One region of the Rossellomorea sp. KS-H15a genome, then DNA from elsewhere that is predicted to be linked to it. Evidence: a T-box and tRNA genes for the amino acid it is inferred to sense, from the RefSeq annotation. Region 1 holds a T-box; the other holds one or more tRNA genes.

The links. A T-box is a leader RNA that pairs with one kind of tRNA and senses whether it is charged. The one in region 1 lies ahead of proS (proline--tRNA ligase), so its partner is inferred to be a tRNA-Pro.
Region 2: it encodes a tRNA-Pro, which carries the amino acid that the T-box ahead of proS (proline--tRNA ligase) is inferred to sense. The anticodon was not compared.

Annotation. Positions count from the first base shown of each region.
Region 1 covers NZ_CP096886.1:1,141,170-1,157,457, reverse strand. Annotated here, with positions in the region: gene M1J35_RS05740 (PTS transporter subunit IIBC) at 1-508, shown strand, start outside; gene M1J35_RS05735 (endonuclease/exonuclease/phosphatase family protein) at 512-1,312, shown strand; gene M1J35_RS05730 (pyruvate oxidase) at 1,472-3,193, shown strand; gene M1J35_RS05725 (FMN-binding glutamate synthase family protein) at 3,245-4,825, shown strand; gene M1J35_RS05720 (carbohydrate binding domain-containing protein) at 4,998-7,958, opposite strand; gene M1J35_RS05715 (LacI family DNA-binding transcriptional regulator) at 8,094-9,119, opposite strand; gene M1J35_RS05710 (DUF3159 domain-containing protein) at 9,263-10,948, shown strand; gene M1J35_RS05705 (GNAT family N-acetyltransferase) at 10,986-11,543, opposite strand; gene M1J35_RS05700 (hypothetical protein) at 11,658-11,831, opposite strand; gene M1J35_RS05695 (hypothetical protein) at 11,929-12,477, opposite strand; gene proS (proline--tRNA ligase) at 12,522-13,952, opposite strand; T-box leader at 14,108-14,312, opposite strand; gene M1J35_RS05685 (hypothetical protein) at 14,359-15,384, opposite strand; gene M1J35_RS05680 (MFS transporter) at 15,412-16,288, opposite strand, start outside.
Region 2 covers NZ_CP096886.1:4,103,602-4,119,889, reverse strand. Annotated here, with positions in the region: rRNA gene M1J35_RS21205 (23S ribosomal RNA) at 1-1,891, shown strand, start outside; rRNA gene rrf (5S ribosomal RNA) at 2,061-2,177, shown strand; tRNA gene M1J35_RS21195 (tRNA-Val) at 2,188-2,263, shown strand; tRNA gene M1J35_RS21190 (tRNA-Thr) at 2,351-2,426, shown strand; tRNA gene M1J35_RS21185 (tRNA-Lys) at 2,445-2,520, shown strand; tRNA gene M1J35_RS21180 (tRNA-Leu) at 2,586-2,670, shown strand; tRNA gene M1J35_RS21175 (tRNA-Gly) at 2,679-2,753, shown strand; tRNA gene M1J35_RS21170 (tRNA-Leu) at 2,761-2,849, shown strand; tRNA gene M1J35_RS21165 (tRNA-Arg) at 2,934-3,010, shown strand; tRNA gene M1J35_RS21160 (tRNA-Pro) at 3,016-3,092, shown strand; tRNA gene M1J35_RS21155 (tRNA-Ala) at 3,101-3,176, shown strand; tRNA gene M1J35_RS21150 (tRNA-Met) at 3,279-3,355, shown strand; tRNA gene M1J35_RS21145 (tRNA-Ile) at 3,360-3,436, shown strand; tRNA gene M1J35_RS21140 (tRNA-Ser) at 3,454-3,546, shown strand; tRNA gene M1J35_RS21135 (tRNA-Met) at 3,714-3,787, shown strand; tRNA gene M1J35_RS21130 (tRNA-Asp) at 3,906-3,982, shown strand; tRNA gene M1J35_RS21125 (tRNA-Phe) at 4,028-4,103, shown strand; tRNA gene M1J35_RS21120 (tRNA-His) at 4,126-4,201, shown strand; tRNA gene M1J35_RS21115 (tRNA-Gly) at 4,218-4,291, shown strand; tRNA gene M1J35_RS21110 (tRNA-Ile) at 4,303-4,379, shown strand; tRNA gene M1J35_RS21105 (tRNA-Asn) at 4,389-4,463, shown strand; tRNA gene M1J35_RS21100 (tRNA-Ser) at 4,469-4,559, shown strand; tRNA gene M1J35_RS21095 (tRNA-Glu) at 4,564-4,635, shown strand; gene glgB (1,4-alpha-glucan branching enzyme) at 5,230-7,092, shown strand; gene M1J35_RS21085 (glucose-1-phosphate adenylyltransferase) at 7,108-8,265, shown strand; gene M1J35_RS21080 (GlgC family sugar phosphate nucleotidyltransferase) at 8,308-9,336, shown strand; gene glgA (glycogen synthase GlgA) at 9,333-10,778, shown strand; gene M1J35_RS21070 (glycogen/starch/alpha-glucan phosphorylase) at 10,768-13,173, shown strand; gene M1J35_RS21065 (TraR/DksA C4-type zinc finger protein) at 13,210-13,974, opposite strand; one part of gene M1J35_RS21060 (IS3 family transposase) at 14,178-15,064, opposite strand; one part of gene M1J35_RS21060 (IS3 family transposase) at 15,064-15,535, opposite strand; gene M1J35_RS21055 (hypothetical protein) at 15,834-16,019, shown strand; gene M1J35_RS21050 (1,4-dihydroxy-2-naphthoate polyprenyltransferase) at 15,988-16,288, opposite strand, start outside.

The DNA.
Region 1 (16,288 bases):
GACGGGACTTGCTTTTGCGATTGTGGATATCGTTCACATCCGCGTTCACTCTTTCGGATCCATCGAGCTTCTTACCCGTGTACCGATGATCATCAAAGCAGGTCTGTGGGTAGATCTTGTAAACTTTGTCATTGCCTGCCTCGTATTCTTTGGTCTGAACTTTGCCGTTGCCAACTTCCTGATCAAGAAGTTCAACTTCCCGACACCGGGTCGTAATGGAAATTATATTGAAGATGAAGCTTCAACAGGCGGAGGGTCGGTCAGTGCCGATTCCATCGCGCCAAAAGTCGTTGCCATGCTTGGCGGGAAAGAAAACATCGTAGACGTCGATGCCTGCATGACCCGTCTTCGTGTAACGGTAAAAGACACAAGCCTTGTCGGCACGGAACAGGAATGGAAGAAAAACGGGGCACTCGGCCTCATCCTGAAAGATAAAGGCGTCCAGGCCATATACGGTCCGAAAGCAGACGTCATCAAGTCGGACATTCAAGATCTGCTGGGAGCGTAAGACATGAAATTACTGACGCTTAATTGTCACTCCTGGCAGGAAGACAACCAGCTCGATAAGATCTCAATTCTAGCCGATGACATCGCAGAGGAATCCTACGATGTCATCGCCCTTCAGGAAGTCAGTCAGCTGATCGAAAGCGAAATCGTCCATGGCTTGGTCAAAAAAGACAATTTCGCCCTTGTCCTCCTTGGGGAACTGGATAAGCGAGGCGTGACAGATTATACACTCGTCTGGGACTTCGCTCATATCGGCTACGATGTCTACGAAGAGGGCGTCGCCATTTTGACAAAGCACCCCATCGTGGAGGAACATCGCTTCTTCGTCTCGAAAAGCCATGATCAATCCTATTGGAAAACCCGAAAAATCTTAGGGGCCACCATTTCTTATCATGATAAGCCCCTTACCTTCTACTCCTGCCACCTCGGCTGGTGGACGGACGAGGAAGAACCATTCAAGTACCAGGTAGACTCCTTAATGGAACAGGTCACCCCGGAATCCCCTTTCTTCCTTATGGGCGATTTCAATAACAATGCCCTGGTTCGTGATGAAGGGTACGATTATCTCCTTTCCAAAGGACTCACAGATACATTCGGGGAAGCTCTTGAACGGGACAGCGGCATCACCGTCCGTGGAAACATTGCCGGTTGGGATGAGAATACAGTCGATTTACGGCTCGATCTTATCCTCTCCAGTACAAAAATAGATGTCACTTCATCCCAGGTCATCTTTAACGATGGTAATAAACCTGTCGTATCGGATCATTTCGGAGTGGAAGTGGTGTTAGCAGAAAGCAACAACTGATCGTGGATCGGTTGCTTTTTTTGCGTTCGGAAAGATCTCGCTGGAGGATATCGACCTTTCTACATCTCTAGACAAATTCCGCAACCACCCTCTCCCCTCACGTTTAATAAATCCCCATCAGTGGTAAAAAATCACTATACACTAAAAGGAGGTTCAACTATGGGACATAAACTCGCAGGGCAGGCAGCTGCCGACATCATGGAACAATGGAAGATCAAGCATGTATTCGGTCTTCCCGGTGATTCCATCAATCACTTTGTCGACGTACTGCGAAGTGAAAAAGAGGAAATCGAGTTCATCCAGGTCAGACATGAGGAAGTCGGGGCACTCGCCGCCTCGTCATATGCAAAACTCACGGGAAATATCGGGGTATGTTTATCCATTGGCGGACCCGGTGCTATCCACCTGTTAAATGGCTTGTATGACGCAAAGGCCGACGGAGCACCCGTATTGGTTTTGGCCGGACAGGTCGCGACAGAAGAGCTTGGAATGGATTCCTTCCAGGAAGTTCATCTGGACCGGGTGTTTGCGGACGTTTCCGTCTACTGTGAACGGGTCTCATCACCTGAATCACTTCCCGATCTCATGAATCAGGCCATCAGGACCGCTTATGCAAAAAAAGGGGTATCCGTTCTGATCATCCCCGACGACATCCCCGGGCAAAAAATCAAGGACACCATAAAAGACACGTCCAGTATCCCGGCTGCGACCATCGCCGCTCCCCTTGAACAAGATATGAAGACCGGAATGGAATATGTACATAAAGCACAGCGTCCGGTCATCCTTGCAGGGACGGGATCCAGGCATGCCGCCCGTGAACTTGAAGCTTTCGCTGAAAAGATCGCGGCTCCGGTCATCTTTACGCTTCCGGCTAAAGGAATATTCCCTGACAAGCATCCCCATAATCTCGGACAGCTCGGTCAAATCGGGACGAAACCTGCATATGAAGCCATGGAGGAAGCAGATCTTCTCATCATGATCGGTACGTCGTTCCCGTATCGTGATTTTCTTCCCGATGATACGCCCGCCGTTCAGATCGATGCGGATCCGGCACAAATAGGAAAGAGATATCCCGTTAGCGTCGGGATCGTCGGAGATTCGAACCTTGTGTTGAAACGATGGAATCAACAGCTTCCCCTCAAAGAGAACCGATCCTTTTTGGAAGAATGCCAGAACAATATGAAGAACTGGTGGAAGCATGTTGAAAAAGACGAAGTCGAAGCGACGATGCCCATGAAGGCTCCTCAAGTCATTGCGGCCCTCCAGAAGATTGCAGACGACGATGCGGTCCTGTCCGTCGATGTCGGCAATGTGACCGTCTGGACCGCCAGACACTTCAAGATGACCAACCAGAAAATGATTATTTCCAGCTGGATGGCGACCATGGGATGCGGACTACCAGGGGCGATCGCAAGTGGTCTGGCAGAGCCTGAGCGCCAGTCCATCGCCGTCTGCGGAGACGGCGGGTTCACCATGGTGATGCATGATTTCGTCACGGCGGTCAAATATAAGCTGCCGATCATCGTCGTCATCATGAACAACAGTAAAATCGGCATGATTAAGTACGAACAGGAATCCATCGGCCACCTGGAATATGAAACGGATCTTCAGGACATCGATTTCGCCCAGTTCGCCAAAGCATGTGGAGGGGAAGGCTATCGTGTCATCAAACATGAGGATCTTCAGCCTGCCTTTGAAATGGCAGCGAAATCCAATAAGCCGGTCATCATCGATTGTGTCATCGAAGATCAGCCACCTCTACCCGGTAAGATCAACTTCGAACAGGCAGCCGGTTATTCAAAGCATGTCATGAAGAAATTCTTCAAGAAGCATGAAGCCGAGATGCCACCGTTACGCAAGGCCATGAAACGACTATTTTAACAAAGAAGTGAGCCTGTAAAAGGGCTCCTTTTCCCTATTGGAGGAATGAAAATGAACAGCATATCCATCATTCAGTGGATTCTCCTTATCATCATCGTACTCGCACTGCTTATCCCAGCTGCCCTTATTTTTTATTTATGGATGACCGATGAAAAACAGAAGGAGCATGCGGTATTGAGGAACTTTCCGGTTCTCGGAAAAATGAGGTACATCCTCGAGAAGATCGGTCCAGAACTGAGACAATACCTCTTTCATAATGACAACGAAGGAAAGCCCTTCTCGAGACTTGAATACACGAATACCGTCATGGCGGGTAAATACAAATCCCGGATGCTCGGCTTTGGTTCCGAGCGGGACTTCGAAAAGGAAGGCTACTACATACGAAACACCCTTTTCCCTGTCCAACGGGACGAACTCCGCATCGACAACTCACAAAAAATAAACACCAAAATCTACAAAATCGATAAAGATAATCTGCTCAGCCGCAGGGAACACCGTGAAGAAACTGAAGCCGATCCCTTTCTCCTGAAAGACGAAGATGCCCCTGTCATCGGTGAACGTACGTGCAGGCATCCCTTTAAAGTGAAAGGACTCGTCGGTCAGTCCGCCATGAGCTACGGCTCCCTCGGTGAGCAGGCCATCACCGCTCTTTCAACCGGGTTAAACCTTGCTTCCGGGTCGTGGATGAACACCGGTGAAGGCGGATTATCCAAGCATCACCTGAAAGGCGGAGTCGACATCATCTGCCAGATCGGTCCGGGCTTATTCGGCGTCAGAACGAAGGACGGCGAATTTTCATGGGAAGAATTCAAGAAAAAGAGTGATCTCAAAGAGGTGAAAGCCTTCGAATTGAAACTTGCCCAGGGCGCAAAGACGCGCGGCGGTCACGTTGACGGAAAAAAAGTGACACAGGAGATTGCCAACATCCGTAACGTCGAGCCATGGAAATCCATCGACAGCCCCAACCGCTTCAAAGAGTTCAGCAACAACGAACAGATGCTGGATTTCATCGAACAGCTCAGGGAAGTCGGCGGCAAACCCGTCGGGATCAAACTGGTCGTCGGAAACACGAATGATATTGAAAGCCTCGCTTCCTACATGGCCACTTCCGGAAAACACCCCGACTTCATCACCGTGGATGGCGGAGAAGGAGGAACAGGTGCATCGTATCAGGAACTAGCGGCTTCTGCAGGGGTCCCAATCAAATCCGCCCTTCCCTTCCTTCACGACACCCTGGTGAAATACGGCGTCAGGGATAAAGTGAAAATCTTCGCTTCCGGAAAATTGTTAACACCCGACAAGATTGCCTTTGCACTCGCCCTCGGTGCAGACTTTGTCAACATAGCCCGGGGACTGATGTTCTCCGTAGGCTGCATCCAGGCTCAAGTATGCCACACGAACAACTGTCCCGTCGGCGTTGCCACCACTGACAAGAAACTGCAGCGGGCACTGATCGTCGAAGAAAAATCATTTCGCGTCTGCAACTACATCATCTCCCTTCGCGAAGGCCTGTACAACCTGGCCGCAGCCGCGGGAATCGATACACCGACAAGATTCGGGCGTGAGCACATCGTGTTCCGGGATGAAGACGGACGATTGCATCCGATCAAGCCGGAAAAAGCGATGTCCTAAGGGAAAGAAGCAGCCGACTCGGCTGCTTCTTTTTTTGGAGGTGAAGGGAGTGGATCTTGACCGTTCTCCATTGCCGACAAAACCCGCCCCGCCCCGTCCAGACCGAGCGCTCAGTCAAGTTTATCCACAAAAAAACACAGCGCCCCCAAAACAAGACGCCGTGCCCCCACTCCTACTTCAATTCCACATTATCAATCACTACATCATGAGCACCAATCGGCGACCCACTACTCTTCCCAATCAGGAATTTAAGACTCGTGTCCTCGCCCACCGGTGGCGTAAATGTATACTCATAATGCGTCATCTCTCCACCCAGCTGAGCGACTTCTGATAAATAGCGCGTATACGCAGCATTTTCAATCGTCACTTCCATCGTCCGGTCGACTGACGAACTCACATCGAAGGAAAGGGTGTATTCCACTCCCGGCTTAAGCTTCAGTCCTTCCTGGAATAGCTGAACACCCCATATTTCGTTTCCTTCGTTTCCAATCGAGATTTTTGCCTGTCCGTCTTCAGAAGAAATACCTGCAGAAGCATCGTAATGGATGTAATTTGCCCAGAATTCTAAATCGGAATCAAACGATCCGTTCTGGATGACGTTTGCACCAGGAGGTCCCGCTTTCTTCTTTAACGAGAGGTTATCGATCTTCGCTTCATCCGTACTGCCACCCAGATCAATCACCAGCTGTGACTCCATATCCGTCACATCCGGCATCGTGAACGTCATGGCATGCTTCTCCCAATCAGCGGTGAGAGGGATCGTTTCCGTTGCGTACACCTTTTCCCCATCCTTGCTTCTCATCTCGACCTGAATATCACGACCACTTTCTGCCACTCCGTCAAACATCAATTCATATTCATTCAATTCCTTAAGCTGGATGCCTTTTTGCACCAGCCCGGCCTCTTCCGTTTCGCTGGAAGGCTTTGCTGAGAATACCCGCTCGTCAGGATCCACTCCCAAGGTTTTCCCGGAACCTGCCAGATGCCAATAAAGAAGGCGGTCAGGGAATCCCTGGTCGAACGTCCCATTATAAATAAGGTTCCCCGTCGGCAGTTCAGGTTTGGAAGCATCCGGATCCACTTCGACAGGCGGGATCTCTTCCACCCGGATATTTCCGAGCCACACAGGTAGCTTGGACAATCCGAGATTAAATTCCACACGGGCTTCCAAATCATTTTCCTCGGTCATCTGGAACACCATTTCATAGGATTCCACCCCATCTTTCAGTGAAAAAGATTCACTGTTTGAATAGGCACTGTATCCCCTCTTTTCACCCCCGCCGACTTTCACATTGACCTTCCGTGATCCGCTCGATTTTGCATCGAAGGATACCCGGTAGTAACGGCCCTTTCCGAGTGATACGTCCTGGATGAGCTGAACGGAATAAGGCTGGCTTCCCGGTTCTTCCACATCCACTTTGGCAAAATTTCTTCCCTCGATCTGATCAAGGGCTACATTGGCCTTCCCTCCAAAATCAGGGACGGTCAAGAAATACCAATAATCCGTATTTTCCACTCCCGGAATCCCGTCAACGTCTTCCCATTCCTGATCAAATCCGGTATTGTACATGAGGTTTCCGTCTTCGAGTGGCTGCTTCGCATCGTCAGGCAGTGGAGCTTGTTCAAATTCCGGCAGTTCCGGCGTTTGATACGGTCTTCCCGTCAAATCATACACACGTACATAATCCACATCCATGGATTGAGGGAACATCGTCTCTTCCGTCGGTTCACCATCGAAATTCCCGCCTATCGCAAGATTCAACAGCATATGGAAGGATTGATCAAACGGCGCAGGGTACGTGAAGTTGGAAGCGTTTCCGGTCCCTTTGCTGTACCAATTGTTCTGGGTCTGGCGGAGTTTTCCGTCCACATACCAGCGGATTTCCCCCGGCTCCCATTCAACGGAGTACACATGCTCGTCGGCAATCGTCGATCCATCTTCAAAGCTATAGTGATCACCGGTGTATTTATTATTCGGCCACGATTCCCCATAATGAAGCGTCCCGATTGCTTCACCCGGATTGCTGCCCTGGGCTTCTAAAATATCAATCTCACCGGATGCAGCCCATCCGCCATACCGGTCATCTTCCGGAAGCATCCAGAACGCCGGCCAATATCCCTTTCCAACCGGAAGGGAGGCTTTCATCTCAAATTTTCCATACGTCTTGGAAAACAGGCCCTTCGTCTTCAAACGGGAGGACGTATAGCCGTATCCTTGATAGTTTTCTTTTTTAGCCGTAATCAGAAGCTTCCCGTCTTCAGTCCGCGCATTTTCAGGACGGTCCGTGTAGTATTGCTTTTCATTATTCCCCCATCCTGAAATGAAGGTACCATTCGCATCGGTATATCCGTTTCCGATATCGAACGTCCACTTGTCGCGATCGATCTCATCCTTATTGAATTCATCATTCCACACAAGGGTCCATGGCGTGACAACAGAAGTCGCTTCACTTGTTTCTTTTCCATTCCATACGATGACGCCATCCAGCGTGGCTTTTTCGATGGAACCTTCTCCATCGATGGCCGATCCCTCCCCTGCTTTTGATACGAGGAGTTCCTTCACCACCCCATCAGGCGTAAGGGAGACATTTGAAAGCGCGTTCAATTCTAACCGCTCGGCAATACCGTCAAGCTCCACCTGAGCTTCTCCCTTTTTCCCTGTCGTGGCAATCGTATCAAATTCACCTTTCAATTCGGCATTTTTCGTTTTTACATTTGAAGCCGAGACCGTAACGTCTTGAAATCCTTCGGACGTAATTTCGTTTTCTTCCAATAACACATTTCCTTCGAGGAAGGTTTGTTCAACGACCGAATCTCCGGAAACCGTGATCGTCGACAAATGACCAGGTCCTTCAACTGAAAGACTCTTCAACTCGGAATCTGTCAATTGCACGGTATCGGGTTCCTCTCCCTTGATCAACGTCTTTCCTTGTACCGTCACGTTTTCAAGGGTAATGTCCTTTCCGGCAGCCGGTGTGATCACGAGGTCGCCTTCTATCGTTCTATCTTTTAAGGTTGAATCTTTGAGGTGAAAAGGTTTGTCTTTTTGTGGGGCGGCACTACCTATGTTCGCGGGTGGCAGAGTCATGATGAGACATGCAGCGGTAAACGAAGTGACTGCTTTTTTTAACATGTGAACTCCTCCTGTTTTCATTTATGTCTCACGTGGGACATTTGTATATAACTATAAAACCACCACGATCGTTTGACAACATTTTTCTACCATAATGATTTCTCATACACTAAAACAAGCCCGTCCCAAAGGGGATCAGGCTTGTTTTTCTGAACAGGAATTCCTCTTGACCAAAGAAGCTTGAAAAGGACTCATCGTTTCATATGGCTCCCCTTCCACCCTGTGTATCAGCTCCTCCACTAACGCAACCGCCATCTCCACTCTCGGAACGTTCATGGTCGAAAGTGCAGGCGATGTGTATTCTGTCAGCAAAATATTATCAAAACCGATGAGTGAAACGTCCCCTGGTACATCCCGTCCCGCTTCCTTCAATGCCTTGAGGGCCCCGAAGGCGATATGATCATTGGAACAGAGGATGGCGGAAGGAAGTTCCCCCTGCCGGAGCCAATGATGAATGGCATCTTTTCCCGACTCTTCCACGAACCTGCCCGTATAGATGTACTCCGGCTTCACGCTGATCCCTGCTGCTTTCATCGCCTTTTGGTAACCATTAAGGCGCTCCACCGCTGCAGGATTGTCCTGGTCACCTGTAATGATGCCGATTTCTTCATGCCCCAGCTGAAGGAGGTGACGGGTCGCTTCCATGGCACTCACTTCATTTTCCAATACAGGCATGGGGATGGAAGGAGTACGACGGGTCACATTGTTCTGATCGAAAACCCCGACCAAAAAGTTGGCGGAAAGGATTTCATCGACGATCGACTGGACATTACTCCAGCTGATGATGATGCCTGCATCGATGCTTTTTTCCCTGTAAAGCTTCAACACGGGAGACGGATCATCCACTTCCGCCATCGTCACGAGCACCTTATACCCCCGAAGAGAGCAGGCATTGATCACCGCCCCGATCACCACGCTGTAAAAAAGATCATCGGAATAGATCCGATCCTTCCCAGGGTCCTGAATGATGAACAGCCCGATCGTATGGGTCTTTTTCTTCACCAGCCTCCGTGCTGAAACATTCGGCTGATACTGATGCTCCTCCATGATCTTCAAGATCCGCTCCCGGGTCTCGGTCCGTACCTGGGGCGAATCATTCAACACCCGCTGCACCGTCTTCCGCGACACCCCGGCTAGCTTCGCTATATCAAATATATCCATACTTTCCTCCTGAGTGGTTACTTCTTCCTATTATAACGGATGATGAGTGGGTTTGGTATGCGGTAAAAAACAATTGAAACCTCCCCGCCCCCTCATCCGTATATACACTATAAACAGAATCACAACCTTGAAAGGGGAACACTATGGGAAACATCTTACTATTTTCATTGATTGTCGGATTGGTCATGGCCTTATTGCTCGTACCGATGGCCGTCATGAAAAAACAAAATAAAAAAGAGGGATATCCTTCCTTCCCGGCACTATTTGGAGCCACCTTACTCATCACGACTGTTGTAGTATTCGTCTTCTATTATCTTTCGAATCTCGATCAGAACTTCACGAGCATATGGATCCTCCTGATCATCGCCTCCGGATTCGGGGCCGCATTTGCCACGGGGAAAGAGCGGATGGTAAAAGGGATTCTGTTCCTGGCGAGCATCTTTGTCGGTGCTTACTTCCTGACCGCGTTCGTCTTCAATGCCGATGAGAAATTCGAATCGGCGAAAATGGATGTCAAAACAGAGATCCAGGCTTTTGATGAAAAGGAAACGCCTGCAAGCGTCCCTCCTCAATTCGCCCGTAACAAAATGAAGAAAGCATTCGGCCAGGTTCCGAATACAAGCTATTATGAGCTCGGCAACCTGCAGATCCAGAAGGTGGACGGTGAGTATGTCTACATCGCACCTGTAGAATTCTCCGGTTTCTTCAAATGGTTCAAAGGGGATTCGACACCCGGGTACTTCAAGCTGAGTGCCACGGATTCAAATGCAAATCCTAAATTCATCAAAGAAGAAATGGTGTACACACCTTCTTCATACTTCAATAAAAAAGTGGAACGTCATATCCGCTTGAATTATCCGAAGGAAATCTTCAACGGGGACGTCCAGCTTGAAATCGATGATGATGGAAAACCGTTCTATATCCAGACGTACGGAAACTTCATCTCAGCCCGTAACGGTTTCGATGTAAAAGGAATCGTCATGGTCGACCCTCAGACAGGTAAAACGAAGTCATATGCCATCAAAGATGTACCGGCGTTCATCGACGGCGCGGTTTCTCCTGAAACGGTCAGCCTTCAGAATAGCTATTTCGGTAACTATGTGAAAGGTTTCTGGAACAGCCGCTTCGGTAAATCGGACGTGAAACTGCCATCTGATGAAGGAACAGAAGCAAACGTGAGCCCTATTTTTGACGAAAATGGTGACATGTACTACTTCACCGATTTCACATCGCCAAAAGAAGGCGTCGATTCCATGCTCGGCTACTCCCTGACGAACTCAAGGACGGGTAAAGCGACATTCTACACAGGAAATCTGGAAGAATCGTACATGGATTCACAGGGCGCCCTGCAAATCATCCAGAAGAAATTCATCGAGAAGAAATGGGACGGCGAAATGCCTGTGCTCTATAACTTCTACGGTGAAGCAAGCTGGCTGACACCGGTGCTTGACGCGAATGGTTTCTTACAAAACTACTTCATCGTCTCGGCTGCCAACCCGGAAATCTCAGCTTATGCAAACACGCCGAATCAGGCATTGAAAGCTTATAAAACCGCCCTGCAACGCGGCGGCGGAAGCGTCGATGGCAGCTCGAAAGCCGAGGAGAAACAAGCAGACGGTACGGTCGTCCGGGTCTATAAAGAAAAGTCCGGTGACTACACCATCGTTTCCTTCCTCTTGGATAACGGAAAAAACTATATCGTTTCTTCTGAAAACAGCTTACTTGCCATCTACTTGAAGGAAAATGATAAGGTCAACGTCACGTATATGGATACAGGAGAAGCCTTCCTCCCTGTAAAAGAGATGACGATCGAAGGATTACAACAATAATCGAAAGGCCGGAATCAAAGATGATTCCGGCCTTTTTCTATTCCCCCGCATTCACATAATACACCAGATTATCCGTCCACTCTCCAAATTCATAAATGAACCCTTTTCGTGTACATTCATACTCCATGCCCACGGCTTCCGCAAGTCGGATTGAAGGCGTATTGTCCAGATTGATATGGGCTTCGATGCGGTGAAAATTCAATTTCACGAATGCCAGCTGCAGGGCAGCCTTCATCGCTTCCTTCCCGTAACCACGATTCCAATAACGATTATGTATCGTGTAGCCCGCCCTGCCCCAGTTGAAGTTGTACCTCATGAGCGTCGAGAAATCGATCGTACCGATGTTGGCGCCATTTTCTTTCAGGAAGATCCCGAGGATATACACCTGATCCCCCTCGATCATTTCGTCATGTTTCTCAAGCATCTCCCTGAACCAGAACTCCGTGCACTCACTCATATCCTGATAGCCGACATCATATTTATGCTGTGACGGGAGCCTGTTCAGATGTTCCCTCAACCAGTTTTCATAATCCTGATTCACGAAGGGCCTGATCACCAATCGTGGTGTTTCGATGGTTAAGTCCTTATGCTTCATCCTCTGCTCCCTCCTTTTTATGTATTACGTTAATAGTACCAACCACCTAAGTAGATTGGTAGTTCTTTTTCATAAAAACGGAAGGCGTTTCTCTACGGAGAAACGCCTTCCTCGTTATTTCTCATTATTCCACTCTTCCTCTAATTCCTTCTCGATTTCCTCATCGGATAAATACTCCTCATCCAGCTGCTGAACATGCTCGGTGATCCGGTTGAGCTTGGAATGCACGATCCATAGGCTGATTACCACGAATACCATGAAAAAAATGACGATGAGTCCCACATCCATATTAATCGACGCCTCCTTTACCTATATTTATTAAGTAAACATAGAAAAAAGAAGACTTTACTCAGAAAAAGTCCGGAAAGGTGCGAAAGTCCCCTGCTTATCCGGAACTGACGTAATACCAGTGTTTATCGAGCTTCTCAAGCTCAATAAAATCTCCCCCAAAGTCACCTGACAAAGGTTTATTCCCTGAAGTAGAATAGACAAATCCGGAGAAGCTGTCCAGTATGCCACGAAAGGTGAAAAAGAGAACCAGCATTTCATCATTCTTCTTCTCTACCAAAATATCTCCGCCCCCCCTTGATAACGCTTCATATTCTTCCGGGAGGTGTATAACCGAATCATTGTATGGAACGTTGGGTGTAATGGCACCTTCCCGCACTTTCTTTACCACTGTCTCCCGATCGGCACGGTTATTCTCATAGTCCATATTCAGAACGACCTTGGTAAACGGGAAAAAGAAAAGAAAAATCACAGTCAAAGATTGGAGGATTAATGCTTTCCATTCCCTTCTCTTAAAAACGGCAATGATGGAAAACACGATTGTGACAAGGAAAAAACCTCCTGCCATCAACCAAAGAAAAGGCATCAAAAACGGTGTCAGGATGTGGATGAGGTGCCACTGAAAAAACGCCAGTGCCACCAACATCACACTGCTGACTAGGGACAAAAGGAAAATGATACTCCCCTTCCTCAATACGCCTTCGCCCAGTAGACCAACTGTTTCGCATCCTTTTCACAGCACACGCACGTATCGGACACCTGCTCCTGTTCAAACGGCATGCATCGTGATGTGGCACTCGTTTCTTCCTTGATTTTATCTTCACAGGCACGGTCTCCGCACCACATCGCTTTGATGAAACCGCCTTTTTCATTCAACGTCGTTTTGAACTCATCAAACGTTTTGGCGACCGTCGTTTTTTCTTCGCGGTGTTGTCTCGCTTTTTCCAATAGATTGCGTTGAATGTCTTCGAGGAGCGCTGTCACTTTCCCTTCCAGCTCTTCCATCGTGACCGTGATTTTTTCCCCGGTATCACGTCTCGCCAGAATCACCTGCCCGTTCTCGATATCCCGCGGACCGACTTCCAGGCGGAGTGGAATCCCCTTCATTTCATATTCATTGAATTTCCAGCCCGGCTTTTTGTCACTGGCATCGATCCCGACGCGGGCAACACCTGCAAGCTGTGTCTTCAGGTTATAGGCAAAATCAAGGACACCTTCTTTATGCTGGGCGATCGGCACGATTATCAGCTGGGTCGGAGCAATCCGTGGCGGCACGACAAGTCCCCTGTCGTCCCCGTGCACCATGATCATGGCCCCGATGATGCGGGTGGTGAGTCCCCATGATGTTTGCTGGACATATTGAAGCTTGCCGTCACGGTCCGTGAACTGGATGCCGAATGATTTCGCAAATCCGTCCCCGAGATGATGGGACGTTCCTGATTGCAACGCTTTCCCGTCATGCATTAAACTTTCGATCGTGTACGTATATTTCGCACCGGCAAATTTCTCTTTCTCTGTTTTCTGACCTTTGATGACTGGAATCGCCAGCATCTCTTCACAAAGCTCTGCGTATACTTCGAGCATCTGAACCGTTTCCTCATGAGCATCCTGATCGGTCTCGTGACATGTATGGCCTTCCTGCCACAGGAACTCAAGCGTTCGGAGGAACGGACGGGTCGTCTTTTCCCAGCGAACCACATTCGCCCACTGGTTGTAGAGCTTCGGCAGGTCCCGGTAGGAATGGATGATGTTTTTATAATGCTCACCGAATAACACCTCGGACGTCGGACGGACGCATAGCCGTTCCGCTAACTCCTCATCTCCGCCATGGGTCACCCATGCGACTTCAGGAGCGAATCCTTCGATATGATCTTTCTCTTTTTGCAGCAGGCTTTCCGGTATAAAAAGGGGCATATACACATTTTCATGCCCGGTTTCCTTGATTTTCGCATCAAGGGCATCCTTGATGTTTTCCCAGATTGCGTATCCGTATGGTCTGATGATCATTGAGCCCCGGACGCTCGAGTAGTCGATCAGCTCCGCCTTCGTCACGACATCGGTGTACCACTGGGCAAAGTCTTCATCCATGCCCGTTACATCTTTTACAAATTCTTTAGCCATTTGAGAGCACCTCGTTTTTTGGTTGGATTGGTTTTATCAGCGGAATTTTCGATTTATCGGCGAAATCCCGGATATATCAGCGGAATTTTCATTTTATCAGCGAAATTCCACATTCAGCGAACCGCCCGACGGTAACAAAAAAAGCCCTGCTTCTCATCAGGGACCATTTCTGGCGGTACCACCCTGATTCAAAGCAAAGCTTTACACTCATTCCATGATAACGGTTTCGGACCGCTGATATCTTCATTCGATACAGAACTAGGAGGCAGGTTCAAAGGTTCATCCATGGGAGCTTCTCACCAAACCGCTCCCTCTCTGAAAAGACAAGATCCCTTTACTGATCCTCTTCAATGTTTCAGTTATTTTAGATGATTATATAGAGATTCCATGAGGGTGTCAATATCTGTTAGAGGGAATAAAACCGTTCCATTTCCCGTTCAAAGAAATCATTCCCATTCCTTTCATCGAAATCTCCCGCAATTTCCTCGGCCACTTCACTCATTACATCCACGGCGAAGCCCGGGCGATGCCCCGCTTCCAAGAGCTTCCGGTGGAGGACGATGGCACTCATATAAAAATAGAACATCCCATACGGATCTTTTCCGCTGTCGGCATACTCAATGTGGCGCTCCAATACCTTAATGCCCCTAAGAGGTTCCGTTAAAGCTAGAAACCGGATATGCTCAGAGGCCTCAATGAGAAAGTGAGGTTTATCGTAAATGAAAAAGTATCCCTCAGATTGGTAACGTACGGCTTCCTCCAACCGGCCGTCCTCATAATAAGGAAGGAGCAGCTTGCTGTACGTAAGATGTGGAATTTCCCCGCAGCACACTTCTTTGGATAATAACAGCTTCTCGATTGGAGCCGCCTTCTCCTTTTCCCCTGTTAAATAGAAATACTCAAGCTGTGTCTGATATTCACACGCTTCACAATCCGCCAGGGAATCCCGTTCTGCGGCGAGCCATTCATGATAATAATCGTGGGCGTCCTTTATTTCACCTGTCTTCAAAGCCCGTTTATGCTGATGTTGATAATAAGGGCGTAGACTGTATCCGTAGCGGTCATACGCTTCCTGAAAGTCATTGAAAAATGCATCCAGGAGCTCCATTTCAATGCCCGGCATCTTCACCAGATGCTCCGCCATCCATTTATAGATCCAGAGGAAGCTTTCCACCCAATCCTCCAAGTTCTCTTCATTATCTAAAAAGAACCCGTTGCACCATTCGAAATGATCGAATAATTCCTCATACTCCCCAAGATAGTTGACGGTCCTCATGATTCCAAACCGACAGCAGAATTCCTTATAGAGATCCCCTTCTTTTTGGGCGATGAACAACAGATCCTCCAACCCATCCCACTTTTCAAAGCTCGCTTCTTCCCGACTCATCAGCTCTTCCCATTTATCCCAATATTGATCCACCGTCATCTTCATCCGCGAACCTCCTTCATGAGTGCGTTTTTATTTATTATAACATTCTGAATTATATTTTAACTGTTTTTTCCAAGAATTCTTCCTCATTGCTCCCCATAAAACCAGGGTGATCACAAGCATGACGATCGAACCTCCAGCGACGGCAGCCCGAATCGACACCACCTCTGCCCCCAGTCCGATCAGAACCGTCAGCAAGATGACAAGGACCCCTTCAAGCAACCCATACAGACTCCCTACCCGCCCCATGATTTCAACAGGGATATGTTCTTGATAAAAAGTCTCGAACCCTGTTGTCGCAAAGGCCAGGGCAAAGGATAAAAGAGCAAATCCAATCCCAATCGTCAAGAAGTCATGTGAAAATGCATATATGATATACCCAACGGAGACGATGACAGAGCCGACACCCATGAGGTGCATATGATGAAGCTTATGAGACAACGCCGCATTCAGGAGAGATCCCAGTACAAACCCTCCCCCTGCAATGCTCACGAGATATCCGTAGGTACTATTGGAGAGATGCAGCATATCTTTAGAAAAAGCGGCTTCAAGGGAATCGATGGCAGCCGTCATCACGAGCATGCACGTGAAAAATACGTACAGGATCATCACGTAAGCCGATCTCTTGCTGAAACCCCATACCACCCGCCAATCATCCTTAATGATTTCCCAGTGGAAGGTACTTGTTTGATTCGATGAACCCCCCTTAAGTTTAGGCAAAAACAGGGTGATCACCCCTGATAACAAAAGGGCAAGAGCGTTCATATAAAGGGCAAAATCCGGTGTTCCCATCAGGAATAAGATCCCCGCCACCCCGGGCCCGATCAGAAATGCCCCCGACCCCACGAGTCCCCGAAGAGCATTGAACCGCTGCCTGTTCCCCTTCGGAATCAACGTTGTGGTATAA
Region 2 (16,288 bases), 1.4 Mb from region 1:
CTAAGGTCCCAAAGTATACGTTAAGTGGAAAAGGATGTGGAGTTGCTTAGACAACCAGGATGTTGGCTTAGAAGCAGCCACCATTTAAAGAGTGCGTAATAGCTCACTGGTCGAGTGACTCTGCGCCGAAAATGTACCGGGGCTAAACGTATCACCGAAGCTGTGGATTGACACCTCTAGGTGTCAGTGGTAGGAGAGCGTTCTAAGGACTGCGAAGCTAGACCGTAAGGACTGGTGGAGTGCTTAGAAGTGAGAATGCCGGTATGAGTAGCGAAAGATGGGTGAGAATCCCATCCACCGAATGCCTAAGGTTTCCTGAGGAAGGCTCGTCCGCTCAGGGTTAGTCGGGACCTAAGTCGAGGCCGATAGGCGTAGACGATGGACAACAGGTTGATATTCCTGTACCACCTCTTTTCCGTTTGAGCAATGGGGGGACGCAGGAGGATAGGGTAAGCGCACTGCTGGATATGTGCGTCTAAGCAGTTAGGCTGATGATGAGGCAAATCCCGTCATCGCGAAGGCTGAGCTGTGATAGCGAGCGAATTATAGTAGCGAAGTTCCTGATTCCACACTGCCAAGAAAAGCCTCTAGCGAGGAAAAAGGTGCCCGTACCGCAAACCGACACAGGTAGGCGAGGAGAGAATCCTAAGGTGAGCGAGAGAACTCTCGTTAAGGAACTCGGCAAAATGACCCCGTAACTTCGGGAGAAGGGGTGCTCTGGTAGGGTGCAAGCCCGAGAGAGCCGCAGTGAATAGGCCCAGGCGACTGTTTAGCAAAAACACAGGTCTCTGCGAAGCCGTAAGGCGAAGTATAGGGGCTGACGCCTGCCCGGTGCTGGAAGGTTAAGAGGAGTGCTTAGCGCAAGCGAAGGTGCGAATCGAAGCCCCAGTAAACGGCGGCCGTAACTATAACGGTCCTAAGGTAGCGAAATTCCTTGTCGGGTAAGTTCCGACCCGCACGAAAGGCGTAACGATCTGGGCACTGTCTCAACGAGAGACTCGGTGAAATTATAGTACCTGTGAAGATGCAGGTTACCCGCGACAGGACGGAAAGACCCCGTGGAGCTTTACTGTAGCCTGATATTGAATTTTGGTACAGCTTGTACAGGATAGGTAGGAGCCTTGGAAACCGGAGCGCCAGCTTCGGTGGAGGCATCGGTGGGATACTACCCTGGCTGTATTGAAATTCTAACCCGCGCCCCTTATCGGGGTGGGAGACAGTGTCAGGTGGGCAGTTTGACTGGGGCGGTCGCCTCCTAAAGAGTAACGGAGGCGCCCAAAGGTTCCCTCAGAATGGTTGGAAATCATTCGCAGAGTGTAAAGGCACAAGGGAGCTTGACTGCGAGACCTACAAGTCGAGCAGGGACGAAAGTCGGGCTTAGTGATCCGGTGGTTCCGCATGGAAGGGCCATCGCTCAACGGATAAAAGCTACCCCGGGGATAACAGGCTTATCTCCCCCAAGAGTCCACATCGACGGGGAGGTTTGGCACCTCGATGTCGGCTCATCGCATCCTGGGGCTGTAGTCGGTCCCAAGGGTTGGGCTGTTCGCCCATTAAAGCGGTACGCGAGCTGGGTTCAGAACGTCGTGAGACAGTTCGGTCCCTATCCGTCGTGGGCGCAGGAAATTTGAGAGGAGCTGTCCTTAGTACGAGAGGACCGGGATGGACGCACCGCTGGTGTACCAGTTGTCTTGCCAAAGGCATCGCTGGGTAGCTATGTGCGGAAGGGATAAGTGCTGAAAGCATCTAAGCATGAAGCCCCCCTCGAGATGAGATTTCCCATCACGTAAGTGAGTAAGATCCCTAGAAGATGACTAGGTAGATAGGTCAGAGATGGAAGCATGGCGACATGTGGAGTTGACTGATACTAATCGATCGAGGACTTAACCACAAAGAGTCATTATTTTAATGAACAACAATTGGTCGATATTCGGCTTTCTTGACATCAATTCTTTATCTAGTTTTCAGGGAATAATTTTATACGAAAATATAAAAAAGCCTTGAAAAATTATATCTACACGATATAATAATACTTGTCCTAAAAAAGAGACAAGACATAGTCTGGTGACAATGGCGAAGAGGTCACACCCGTTCCCATGCCGAACACGGAAGTTAAGCTCTTCAGCGCCGATGGTAGTTGGGGGATCTCCCCCTGTGAGAGTAGGACGTCGCCAGGCTATATACCATGGAGGATTAGCTCAGCTGGGAGAGCATCTGCCTTACAAGCAGAGGGTCGGCGGTTCGATCCCGTCATCCTCCACCAAAGATTTTTGCGCCAGCAAAATATCTTTCCTTAAACTGCTCCGGTGAACTACTTTCATTAAGCAGTATTTATAAAAGGATCTTACACGCCGGTGTAGCTCAACTGGTAGAGCAACTGACTTGTAATCAGTAGGTTGGGGGTTCAAGTCCTCTTGCCGGCACCATTTGGTTTTTTATGAGACGAGCCATTAGCTCAGTTGGTAGAGCATCTGACTTTTAATCAGAGGGTCGAAGGTTCGAATCCTTCATGGCTCACCATTGATTTTTGCTTCGGCAAAATATCTTACCATTGTTTTTCTCCAATGTGAAAAACATAAATAAATGCGGGTGTGGCGGAATTGGCAGACGCACCAGACTTAGGATCTGGCGCCGCAAGGCGTGGGGGTTCAAGTCCCTTCACCCGCACCATTTCTTTTGCGGAAGTAGTTCAGTGGTAGAACACCACCTTGCCAAGGTGGGGGTCGCGGGTTCGAATCCCGTCTTCCGCTCCAGAGACTTGCCGGGGTGGCGGAACTGGCAGACGCACAGGACTTAAAATCCTGCGGTAGGTGACTACCGTACCGGTTCGATTCCGGTCCTCGGCACCAGGATTTTTTGCGAAGCAAAATAATCATCATTGATTTGCGTAAGCAAAATATCTATCCTTACGTTACTATTATAGAATTCATTTAGCGCCCGTAGCTCAATTGGATAGAGCGTTTGACTACGGATCAAAAGGTTAGGGGTTCGACTCCTCTCGGGCGCGCCATATATCGGGAAGTAGCTCAGCTTGGTAGAGCACTTGGTTTGGGACCAAGGGGTCGCAGGTTCGAATCCTGTCTTCCCGACCACCTTCTTTGGGGCCTTAGCTCAGCTGGGAGAGCGCCTGCTTTGCACGCAGGAGGTCAGCGGTTCGATCCCGCTAGGCTCCACCAAGATTTTTTGCACCAGCAAAATAATCTTCATTGATGTTTGCACAGCAAAAAATCCTATATGTTTTGCGAAAGTGAAACTGAATACTATGTTATATGTTTCTTGGCGGTGTAGCTCAGCTGGCTAGAGCGTACGGTTCATACCCGTGAGGTCGGGGGTTCGATCCCCTCCGCCGCTACCATTAGGGACCTTTAGCTCAGTTGGTTAGAGCAGACGGCTCATAACCGTCCGGTCGTAGGTTCGAGTCCTACAAGGTCCACCAAGTACCATTTTTATTACGGAGGAATACCCAAGTCCGGCTGAAGGGATCGGTCTTGAAAACCGACAGGGGTGTAACAGCCCGCGGGGGTTCGAATCCCCCTTCCTCCTCCATATTATCTTTTATATTTTATCGTCGCGGGGTGGAGCACGACCGAATAATCTTCGGAGCGTCTACATCAGCGCACCGACTGAGCAGCAACTTGAATAAGCTTACTGAAGTCGGGGTGGTTCTACGCGATACACAATGGGATAGTGGACACTTAAATATATTTTATCGTCGCGGGGTGGAGCAGTTCGGTAGCTCGTCGGGCTCATAACCCGAAGGTCGCAGGTTCAAATCCTGTCCCCGCAATACCATTTTGATTTGTTTATGAATTAGGAACTTGATAATTCGCGATGAGTCACGTATGGATAGTTATTTTCGCTAGCGCGAAGGTAATGAAACCTATTTTGCTAACGCAAAAAGCTTTGGTCCGGTAGTTCAGTTGGTTAGAATGCCTGCCTGTCACGCAGGAGGTCGCGGGTTCGAGTCCCGTCCGGACCGCCATTTTCATTAAAAGATAATGGTATTATTTTTTTCAAAACTAAGTAAGGCTCAGTAGCTCAGTTGGTAGAGCAATGGACTGAAAATCCATGTGTCGGCGGTTCGATTCCGTCCTGAGCCACCATTTTTTATTTAGACACATTATGGCGATTGTGGCGAAGTGGTTAACGCACCTGATTGTGGTTCAGGCATTCGTGGGTTCGATTCCCATCAGTCGCCCCATATTTTATTTTTTATTGCGGGTGTAGTTTAGTGGTAAAACCTCAGCCTTCCAAGCTGATGATGAGGGTTCGATTCCCTTCACCCGCTCCAATTTATTTTTTGGGCCTATAGCTCAGCTGGTTAGAGCGCACGCCTGATAAGCGTGAGGTCGGTGGTTCGAGTCCACTTAGGCCCACCATTTCATTATTCCGCAGTAGCTCAGTGGTAGAGCTATCGGCTGTTAACCGATCGGTCGCAAGTTCGAATCTTGCCTGCGGAGCCATATTTGGAGAAGTACTCAAGTGGCTGAAGAGGCGCCCCTGCTAAGGGTGTAGGTCGGGCAACTGGCGCGAGGGTTCAAATCCCTCCTTCTCCGCCATTTAGGCCCATTGGTCAAGCGGTTAAGACACCGCCCTTTCACGGCGGTAACACGGGTTCGAATCCCGTATGGGTCATTATGAAGAGACTATCATTCTTGATAGTCTTTTTTTGTTGTACAAAGTAGTACTTTGGCTTGAAATGAAGCTGATATAAGCATGCTTTATATGAAAAAATATGTTCCTGGTTTCTGCGTCATTGGATATATTATCGACTTTCCCCGATATATTATCGACTTTCCCGGTATATGATCCACTTCCCCCGTTTTATTATCAACTTCACTTCATACAAATCAAATTTTCCAGTGCGGAAGAGAAGGTCAGTGATCATCGAAAAACAAGGTCATCAAACACCACTTTCCTCCCTTTATTCGACACAGCTGCTTCATCTTCCAACCAACCAAAATCTTATACAAAATACCGGAATCCTTCTATATTCCCTACATATTTTAGCTTTTTTCATGAAAAAACTTTCGACAAATTCCGCTAAGAATTCAACGTATTTCCCCTATGTTTTTACAATGTAAACCTTACCATTTAGAATAACTTTCCAAATAAACCGCTTTTTCATATATGCATGTAGTAAATTGTCGTAATTGAACGACGATTATAAAGAGGATTTTGGTGATGTTGTGAGAAAGTAGTTATGTAGATTGAAAAAATGTAGGTGAGATGATGAACGCAATGACCATAACAGATTACGATGTGTTTTTGTTTCATGAGGGAAATTTGCAGCAGGCCTATCAGTTTATGGGTGCACATGTGAGAAGGGATTCCACTGGGACCTATACAGAATTTTGCGTTTGGGCACCGAAAGCAAGGCATGTTTCATTGGTGGGGTCCTTTAATCAATGGAATGGGAATGGATATGATCTAAAAAAGCGGAATAGTGAAGGTTTGTGGACGATTCGAGTCGATCAAGACCTGACGGGAGAAACGTATAAGTATGAGATTACGACTCCCCTGGGTGCAAAGAAGCTGAAGGCGGATCCGTACGGGTTTGCCTCTGAGAAGCGCCCTCATACGGCAAGCGTCGTGTATGAGCTGGATGGCTTTCGATGGGAAGATGAGAAGTGGCTCGAGAACCGTTCATCCACTACCATCTACGACAAGCCAATGGCGATTTATGAAGTCCATTTAGGTACGTGGAAGAAGGAAGCAGGAACGTTTCTATCTTATAGGGAATTAGCGCAGCAATTGATTCCCCATGTGAAGGAGCAGGGATTCACCCATATTGAGCTGCTGCCTGTCACGGAGCATCCATTTGACCGGTCTTGGGGTTATCAGGGTACGGGTTATTATTCCCCTACCAGTCGCTACGGCTCACCACATGATTTGATGGCATTTGTGAATGAATGTCATTTACATAATATTGGCGTGATCCTGGATTGGGTCCCAGGTCATTTTTGTAAGGATGCGCATGGGTTATATAAGTTCGATGGTTCGTTCGCCTATGAGTACAGTGAGGAAAGGGACCGGGAGAATTATACGTGGGGAACGGCGAACTTTGATTTAGGTAAAGGGGAAGTGAGGAGTTTCCTGATTTCAAACGCCCGCTTCTGGATGGATCAGTATCATATCGATGGCTTCAGGATCGATGCGGTGGCGAACATCATCTATTGGGCGAATCAGGGTGAGCTTAACCCGAATGAAGGCGCCATACAGTTTTTGAAAAACTTGAACAAGGCCGTTTTTGAGTTTGATTCTTCGATTTTGATGATTGCAGAGGATTCTACGGACTGGCCACAGGTGACGTCTCCCGTTCATTATGGAGGACTGGGATTTAATTATAAGTGGAATATGGGATGGATGAATGACGTCCTTAAATATATGGAAACCGATCCATCTGAACGAAGGCATGTGCATTCTCTCATCACGTTTTCACTGTTATATGCCTTTTCAGAGAATTATGTTCTTCCCTTCTCCCATGATGAAGTGGTGCATGGGAAGAAGTCGTTATTAAATAAAATGCCCGGGGATTACTGGCAGAAATTTGCTCAATATCGGTTGCTTCTGAGCTTCATGATGGCTCATCCAGGTAAAAAGCTTCTGTTCATGGGAAGTGAACTGGCCCCGTTTTCAGAATGGAAGGACCTTGAGGAATTGGATTGGCATTTACTGGATTACGAATTTCATCACAAATTCAATTCATATTTTAAAGAGCTTATGCATTTATATAAAGGTGCTGAACCATTATTTCAGATGGATCATCGTTCAGACGGGTTCCAGTGGGTTGACGTAAATAATGCAGAGCAGCAGATTTTCTCTTTCATCCGTTATGGGATAGAGAAGGGAGATCATCTTGTGGTGATCTGCAATTTCAGTCCTCATGTGTATCACCAGTATAAGGTGGGGGTAGATAAGGTTTCTTCGTATGAAGAGATCTGGAATAGTGATGATGGAAGGTTTGGAGGTTCCCATCAAGTGAACCCCAACCCGCTTACCGTGCACAATCAACCGTATCATGGAAGGGATGGGTATGTGGAAATGACGATTCCACCATACGCAGCCGTTTATTTAAGACCAATCGAGTGAAAGGGGAGAAGAGTAATGGCAAAAGGTAGATGTGTGGCCATGTTATTAGCAGGTGGAAAAGGGAGCAGGTTGAGTTCATTGACGAAGAGTCTGGCGAAACCGGCCGTACCATTTGGAGGAAAGTACCGTATCATTGATTTTACCCTGAGCAATTGTACGAACTCAGGCATCGACACAGTCGGTGTTCTTACCCAGTACCAGCCCTTGGTATTGAATTCGTATATCGGAATCGGGAGTGCGTGGGACCTTGACCGCAAAAACGGTGGGGTGACAGTCCTGCCTCCATATGCTGAATCATCCGAGATGCGCTGGTATACGGGGACGGCAAGCGCCATCTATCAAAATATGAATTACCTTGAGCAATATGATCCCGAGTACGTATTGATTCTGTCGGGTGATCACATTTACAAAATGGATTATAGTAAAATGCTTGATTATCATATCGAGAAAAAAGCGGATGTCTCGATTTCAGTCATTGAAGTGGGCTGGGATGAAGCGAGTCGTTTCGGACTGATGAACACGAATGAGGATATGCGTGTCACGGAGTTTGAAGAAAAACCGCCTTTCCCGAAAAGCAATCTTGCCTCGATGGGCATTTACATCTTCAATTATTCCGTGCTAAAGGATTATTTGGAGATGGATGAACGGAATCCGGACTCAAGCCATGACTTTGGGAAGGATGTCATTCCTCTCCTCCTTGATGAAAAGAAGAAACTGATGGCTTATCCATTTGAAGGCTATTGGAAGGATGTCGGTACGGTCAAGAGCCTTTGGGAAGCGAATATGGATCTAATAGATGAACAGAATGAACTGAATCTGTTCGATCATGATTGGAGAGTGTATTCGGTTAATCCGAATGAGCCTCCTCAATATATTTCAGAAGAAGCCCTTGTAGAGGGATCTCTTGTAAATGAAGGATGTACGATTGAAGGAACGATTCAAAAGTCTGTCCTCTTCCAGGGAACAACGGTGAAAAAAGGAGCGCATGTCAGTCGTTCAGTCATCATGCCGGACGCTGTCGTTGAAGAAAACGTCTATATCGAGCAGGCGATCGTGCCGTCGAATGTAAGAGTTCCAAAGGGCTTATGCATCATGCCGGAAGAGGGATCCGATGAAGTGATCCTCGTGACGGAATCATTCATTGAAGCACTGCTGGAGCAGGAAAGAGTATAAGGTTCAAGACCATCTTAACAACATTAGAGGAGGAGAAGTGTTTTGAAAAATACGATGCTTGGTGTTATTGATGCTACGAGTTACTACGATTCCTTGGAGGATTTATTATTACATCGCTCATTGGCGGCCCTTCCGATTGCCGGGAGATACCGGTTGATTGACTTTGTCCTTTCCAATATGGTGAATTCCGATATCGGCAGCGTTGCGATCTTTCCAAAGTTTCAATACAGATCCCTGATGGATCATCTCGGATCAGGCAAGAACTGGGATCTGAACCGGAAGCGGGATGGCTTGTTTTTCTTTCCTGCTCCTGGACTGGAAGCGAATGAAGAGGGTGTAGGGTCCTTTAATCACTTTGCCCATCATATGGACTACTTCAGACGCAGTACCCAGGAGTACGCCCTGATCAGCAATTGCTTCACGTTATGTAACATCGATTATCAACCCGTACTGGAACGTCATATCCGTATCGGTTGTGATATAACGGAAATGCGTCACAACGGCAGCTCCTTGGATATGTACTTGGTCAAAACGTCTACATTGATTGATTTGGTCGAGAACAGGCGTGAAACGGGCTACACATGTATGCAGGATGTAGTGGACGACATGGATAGCGGATTCAAGGTGTGCGGCTATGAGCATGCAGGATTTGTTCAAACGATTGATTCCATTGAAGAATACTATGATGCGAGCATGAAGCTTATGAACCTATCCTATTGGAAAGAGCTGTTCAAGAAAGATATGCCCATTTATACGAAAGTGAAGGATGAGCCGCCGACACGCTATACATCGGCTGCAAGCGTGAAAAACAGCATCATCGCCAATGGATGCTTCATTGAAGGCCAAGTGAAGAATTCTACTATGTTCAGAGCGGTGAAGGTTGGCAGGAATACCACAATTTCTAACAGCATCATTATGCAGAAGAGCCAAATTGGAGATAACTGTGTACTGGAGAATGTGATTCTGGATAAAGATGTGAGGATAGAAGATGGTGTCAAGCTTATCGGGGAAGCAAACAATCCAATCGTCATTCGCAAAGGGATGATTCAAGGAGCGCTGATGAATTCGTGAAAGTGTTATTTGTAGTATCTGAGTGTGTCCCATTTATTAAATCCGGGGGCTTGGCCGACGTTGCTGGTGCTCTGCCCAAGGAGTTAAGAAGTTTAGGCACGGATGTCAGGGTGATTCTGCCTAAATACGGCGGGATTCCTCAAGCATTCCGTTCAAAAATGAAACGGAAGAAAGAATTTTTCGTGTCGGTAGGCTGGAGAAATCAGTATTGTGGCATTGAAGAGTACAGTGAAAATGGCGTGACCTATTATTTTGTGGATAATGAATATTACTTTAACCGGGAGCGATTATACGGATACTTTGACGATGGAGAAAGATTCTCCTATTTTACAAGGGCTGTGTTGGAAAGCATCGCTGTTCTTGATTTCTATCCTGATGTGATTCATTGTCACGATTGGCATACGGGCATGGTTCCGTTCTTACTCAGAAGCGAGTATCAGGAGAGACCGGGCTACTCATTCATCCGCAGCGTATTCACGATTCATAATCTGCAATTTCAAGGAATCTACCCTAAAGAAGTGATGACGGACTTACTGGCTATCCCAGAGAGGTATTTTCATCATGAATACCTCGAATTTTATGGGAACATCAATTTCATGAAAGGAGCGCTCATTTCTTCAGACTTTGTCACAACGGTGAGCCCTACGTATAAAGAAGAAATCCTCACGCCTTACTACGGGGAAAAGCTTCATAATATACTAGGTCAGCGGTATAACCAATTATTGGGGATCCTTAATGGGATTGATGATGAAGTGTATAATCCTGATGACGGGGAGTTTCCTTTCTTCAGCGGGAATCTTCAAGGGAAGAAGCAGGCGAAGCAACATCTGCAAAAAAGCCTTGGACTTCGTGAGGAAGAAGGAATACCACTTGTGTCCATCATTTCGAGACTGACGAACCAAAAGGGTCTTGAACTTATCAGGGGCGTCTTTCATGAGATGATCCAGGAAAATGTCCAGTTTGTCCTGTTGGGGACAGGTGATTGGGAGTTTGAACAGTTTTTCAGGGAAATGGAGTGGACGTATCCTGATAAGGTAAGAGTACAGATCGGCTTCAATGAAGAATTGGCGAAACAGATCTATTCTGCCAGTGATCTGTTCCTGATGCCTTCCAAGTTCGAGCCTTGCGGGCTGGGGCAGTTGATCGCCATGAGATACGGAGCCCTGCCACTTGTAAGGGAGACAGGCGGACTGAACGATACTGTTGAATCCTATAATGAGGAGACGAAGAGCGGCAACGGCTTCTCATTCAAAAACTTTAATGCTCACGATATGCTTTACACCTATCGAAGAGCTCTATCGTATTTCCACGAAGATCCGGAAACATGGAATCATATTGTACGTAATGCAATGAATAAGGATTATAGTTGGGCCCAATCGGCCTTTAAGTATAATCAACTATACGCTGACCTGGTATCAAGGAGTGAAAGCCATGTTTTCTGATCCGATTGAATTCAAAGAATTGTTTCTGAAGAAGCTTGAAATGATGTATGGAAAGACGTTTCCTGAGTCCACCAGACAGGACCAGTTTTTCACATTGGGCCATTTAATACGGGAATATATTTCGATGAACTGGATCCATACGAATGAGCAGTACCGGTTCAATAAACAAAAGCAGGTGTATTATTTATCCATCGAATTCCTGCTGGGGCGTCTGCTCCGACAAAATCTGACGAATCTGGGGATTTACGAAATTGTGGATAAAGGGCTTCTCGATCTTGGAATCGACCTTGCGGAGATGGAAGAGGTTGAGCACGATGCAGGACTGGGAAATGGCGGTCTTGGCCGTTTAGCCGCCTGCTTTCTGGATTCCCTGGCTTCCCTCAATTTACCCGGCCATGGATATGGTATCCGTTATAAGCATGGATTGTTTGAACAAAAGATCGTGAACGGATTTCAGATGGAGCTTCCGGAACAGTGGCTGCGTCATGGACATGTGTGGGAGGTCCGCAAATCTGACCTTACCGTTGAAGTGCCTTTCTGGGGGAAGGTGGAATCCTACACGGAAAAGGATGTCCTAAGGTTTCGACATGTAGATGCAGAAATCGTCGCGGCGGTTCCCTATGATATGCCCGTAGTGGGGTTCGAAACCTCGACGGTCAACACGCTTCGTTTATGGAGTGCCGAGCCTGCTGCTTATAAAGCGGGAAAAGATATGATGAAATACAAGCGGGATACAGAAGCCATCACGGAATTTCTATATCCAGACGATACCCATGAGGAAGGGAAGATCCTGCGCTTGAAGCAGCAATACTTCCTGGTGTCAGCAAGTATCCGCTCCATTCTGGATTCGTACCTTTACCGAAATGGCGATCTGAAGGAACTGCATGAGAATATTTCAATCCATATCAATGATACCCATCCTGTTCTTGCCATCCCGGAACTGATGAGGGTCCTTCTGGATGAATACTCCTTTGAATGGGAAGAAGCATGGGAAATCACGACGAATACATTCGCCTATACAAACCATACGACGCTGTCAGAAGCACTGGAAAGATGGCCGCTCCGTATATTCCAGCCCCTCCTGCCCCGCATCCACATGATCGTGAATGAAATCAATGAACGATTCTGCAGGGAATTATGGAAAGAGTATCCCGGTGAGTGGAAGAGGATAGAGGACATGGCGATCATCTCTCATGATGAAGTCAAAATGGCCCACCTTGCCATTGTAGGAAGCTTCAGTGTGAACGGTGTGGCAAAGATTCACACAGAAATCCTGAAGCAGCGGGAAATGAACTTATTCTATCAATATTATCCTGGGAAATTTAATAGTAAGACCAATGGGATCACCCATAGAAGGTGGCTCCTGAATAGCAATCCAGCCCTTTCGAACCTGATTACCTCTTCGATCGGGGATGAGTGGATCAAAGACCCTTCCAAACTGGTGAAGCTGAAGGAGTATCACCATGATACGGCATTCCTGAAAGACCTGTATGATGTGAAGCAGGGAAATAAACAAAAGCTTGCCGGGCTGATATATGAAAGCAATGGTATCGTTGTCGATCCGTCTTCCATATTCGATATCCAGGTGAAGCGGCTTCATGCGTACAAACGTCAGCTAATGAATGTCCTGCATATCCTTCACCTGTACAATCGCTGTGTCGAAGATCCGGGATTTGATTTTCATCCACGGACATTCATTTTCGGGGCAAAGGCGTCCCCGGGTTACTATTATGCCAAAAAAATCATTAAGTTGATCCACTCTGTAGCAGATCTCGTAAATGATCATCCGCTCGTGAAAGGGCGCATTAAAGTCGTGTTCCTTGAAAATTACCGGGTGTCCCTTGCAGAAGAGATCATCCCGGCAGCTGACTTGTCCGAGCAAATCTCAACGGCCAGTAAGGAAGCGTCCGGTACGGGGAATATGAAGTTCATGATGAACGGTGCTTTGACCCTTGGAACACTGGATGGAGCAAATATCGAGATCCTGGAACAAGTCGGGAATGATAACATCTTCATATTCGGCTTGACCGCTGAGGAAGTGATGAAGTACCAGCATCATGGCGGCTATTATGCAATGGAGTATTTCCACTATGATACAAGGATCAAAAAGGTGTTGAATCAATTGATCGATGATACCCTGCCGGATGCTGGTGATCATTTCGAAACGATTTATGACTCGTTACTGACTGAAAATGATCAATTCTTTGTCCTGAGGGATTTCGATTCCTACGTAAGGGTTCATGAACAGGCCGGAAAGGCGTATGAAAACAAAGAGCACTGGTCAAGGATGTGCCTGCAGAACATTGCCAATTCGGGCTATTTCTCCAGTGACCGGACAATCGAGCAATATGCCAAGGACATATGGGGCATTGCACAGGGGAGTTTAATGAAATAGAAAAAGCGCTTGGGAATCGGATCCCAAGCGTTTTTTCTATTTTTTCTTCTTGTCTGAAACGTAGCTGTCTCCATCTTTATAGGGAATGTCACCCAGAGGGGACTCCATATCATTTTCATCGAGCATATCCTCATACTCTTCATGTGTCTTCGACGGATAGGCTTTACGGTTCGATCCTTCCATGTCGGTCCCGACGAATGATTCAAAATCCTCGGTGAACCCTTCCGATGTGTCCTCATCCTGATACAGGTCTGAGTAATCCTCGTGATCCCCTTCAAAGTCGGATGGGGTTTCCGATGTCCCGAAACGGCCGACTTCCTGGAAGCTGTCCTGATCGTCACGCACATTCCCATCGGTTTCATGTCTGAATTCATTATCGACTGGCGGCTGCAGCACGTCTTCTTCCACCGGCCTATCCTGCGGTGTCGACTTCTCCGGGGTATGGTCCTTACAATAAAGGGTGGTCGGAATGACTTCGAGACGCTCGTAAGGGATATCCTGTCCACATTCTTTACATTCTCCGTACGTACCGGCTTCGATCGCGTGCAGGGCCTGTTGGATTTTATCCAGTTCAAGCTTCGCATGATCATCAATGGCAAAATCCTTCTCCCGTTCATATAACTCTGTACCCATATCGGCCGGATGGTTATCGTAAAGGGAAAGTTCTCCTGAGTTATCGCGTTCGTTTGTATGGTGAAGATTATCTAAATCCTGATGTAAATGTTCCTTTAACTGCTTTTCCTGTTGAACCAATTCTTGTTTTAATGACTGTTTTTGGCTGTCTGTTAGCAATTTCTTCACATCCTTCATTATGTTCGCTTAAATCTTGTCCTAACCATACTTTATCCGAAAGTGGGGAGGTTAAAACATAAAAGGTTATTTTCGAGCTGGTCAATTAGCCATTGCTACTTGATTTCCGCTGCAGGTGCTCGCTTTCCGCGGGGCGTGAGTTGAGCCTCCTCGGGCTAAATGCACTGGCCCCATAATGTTGGACACTTAAATTTCTAAGCAGCTAATTCAGTACTTACTCGATAAGCTACCGGACTTTTTCGTTTTAACCTTGATTTGATTCTCAGGTGATTGTAGTAATACATGTATTCTTTCAGTTCTTCTTTAAAGTGCTCGATACTATCAAATTCCTGTAAGTAAAGGAACTCAGACTTCATTATCCCAAAAAAGTTCTCCATTACCGAGTTGTCGTAACAGTTTCCTTTACGAGACATACTTTGGGTGATGTTATGTTTTTTCAGTGTCCTTCGGTACTGAGCCATTTGATAATGCCACCCTTGATCTGAATGGATTAAGAGCTCATCGTCTTCATTTACATGTTTTAATCCTTGTTCTAACATCTTCTCGACCAAGTCAAATGTCGGCCTTGATTGGAGCGTATAGGTAATGATCTCTCCGTTAAATAGGTCTAGAATGGGGGACAGATAGAGCTTTTGACCGAACAGTTTGAACTCCGTTACGTCTGTCACCCATTTTTGATTAGGTTTATCGGCTCTAAAATTACGATTTAGGATGTTGGGAGCCACTTTGCCAACTTTCCCTTTGTAGGATTTATATTTTTTCATTCGCACAATGCATTTAAGGCCCAATTCTCTCATGATCCGAAGAACTTTCTTTTTGTTAATATCGTGACCTTTTTCTTGAAGAACGTCCGTAATGCGACGGTACCCAAGACGTCCTGAGTGTCTATGATAGATGAAATTAATTCTTCTTTTCCATTTACGATCAGGATCTGGTTGGTCTAATTTTTTTGTGATGTGATAGTAAGTACTTTTAGGAAGCTTAGCTACTTTTATCATTCTAGTCACCGGGAATTCGTTCCTTAGTTCAAATACTACTTTCGCTTTGATTTCGTTGGTGATGGTTCTTCCTGAACTAAGGTATTTAGCTTTTTTAAATACGCATTCTCCATACGTAGGTATTCCAGTTCTTTTTTCATATCTTCCATCGTTTGGTTAGAAGAGTTATCTTTGATCTTCTTATTCTTATGGTTAGATGTCATTGTAGAAGGCCTCATTTCTAATGATCCGAAGGCATCTTCTCCAGCTCTTTCCCACTTTTTCACCCACCTACGAACCATACAGGGGTCTGGGATATGAAAAATGGCTGATGCCTCTCGAATGGAGCAATTCTTCTCCGTAATAAATTGAATTACCCTCAGTTTAAAGGCAGAAGGATAGTTTGTATAGGGAAAGGTAAAGGCTTGGTCCCCGTGGTGACGAACTAACATCACCCAATAGCGCAGAACAGATTGATCAACCCCCACTTGATTGGCAAGATCTCGATAACTAACGAGTTCATTAAGATAACGTTTAGCAGCTTTCAGTTTAGATTCTTGAGTAAACTTGGCCATACGTGCTGGCACCTCCTATTGTTGGTTGGGGTGTCCAACAATAGGGGGGCAACTCAAAAGCCCTGTGGGGTCTCAACTTTCACGCGTTTCCCGCAGGAGTCGAGCACCTTCCGCTCCAAGCAACATTAGTTTTATATTTCTTAAAAAGGATAAGCATCAGAAATTGAAGGACCAAGAGAGAAAACAATAAAAGGAACTGGTTTAGTCAAAACAAAATCCGAACGATCATTCGATATTCTTCATTAGAAAATCGAATTCGTTCGGATTTTGTTGTTTTATATTTTAACGGTTCTAGCTGTTGATTGGAGTGCAAGACGAAGACTCCTACGGGAAAAGCGGAATAGGTGAGACCCCGCAGGAGCGGCAGCGACGAGGAGGCTCGCCTTCCGCCCGAGGAAAGCGAAGTCTTGCACGGAAATCAACAGCGGTTTATCAAGGGAACCTAAATCTTTCTACAGCATATAAGCAAGCAATAATCCAATAGATAACAGGAAACCAAAGATGGTATTGGTTTGTGCGGTTGCTTTCATGGCGGGCATCATTTCGATGGGTTGTGATTTCCCGATGAATCCTGTCGTGGCTTTGATTGCTTTAGGGATGCTCAAAAAGGCTACGAACAGCCATGGGGATGAGATCCCTGTAACGACCAATCCGATGATCCAGGCGTAGGAAACGACAAACATACTGCCTAAGAGGATGATCGCCCCTTTTTTTCCTAACAGGATCGCGATGGTTTTGCGGCCGTTTTCTTTG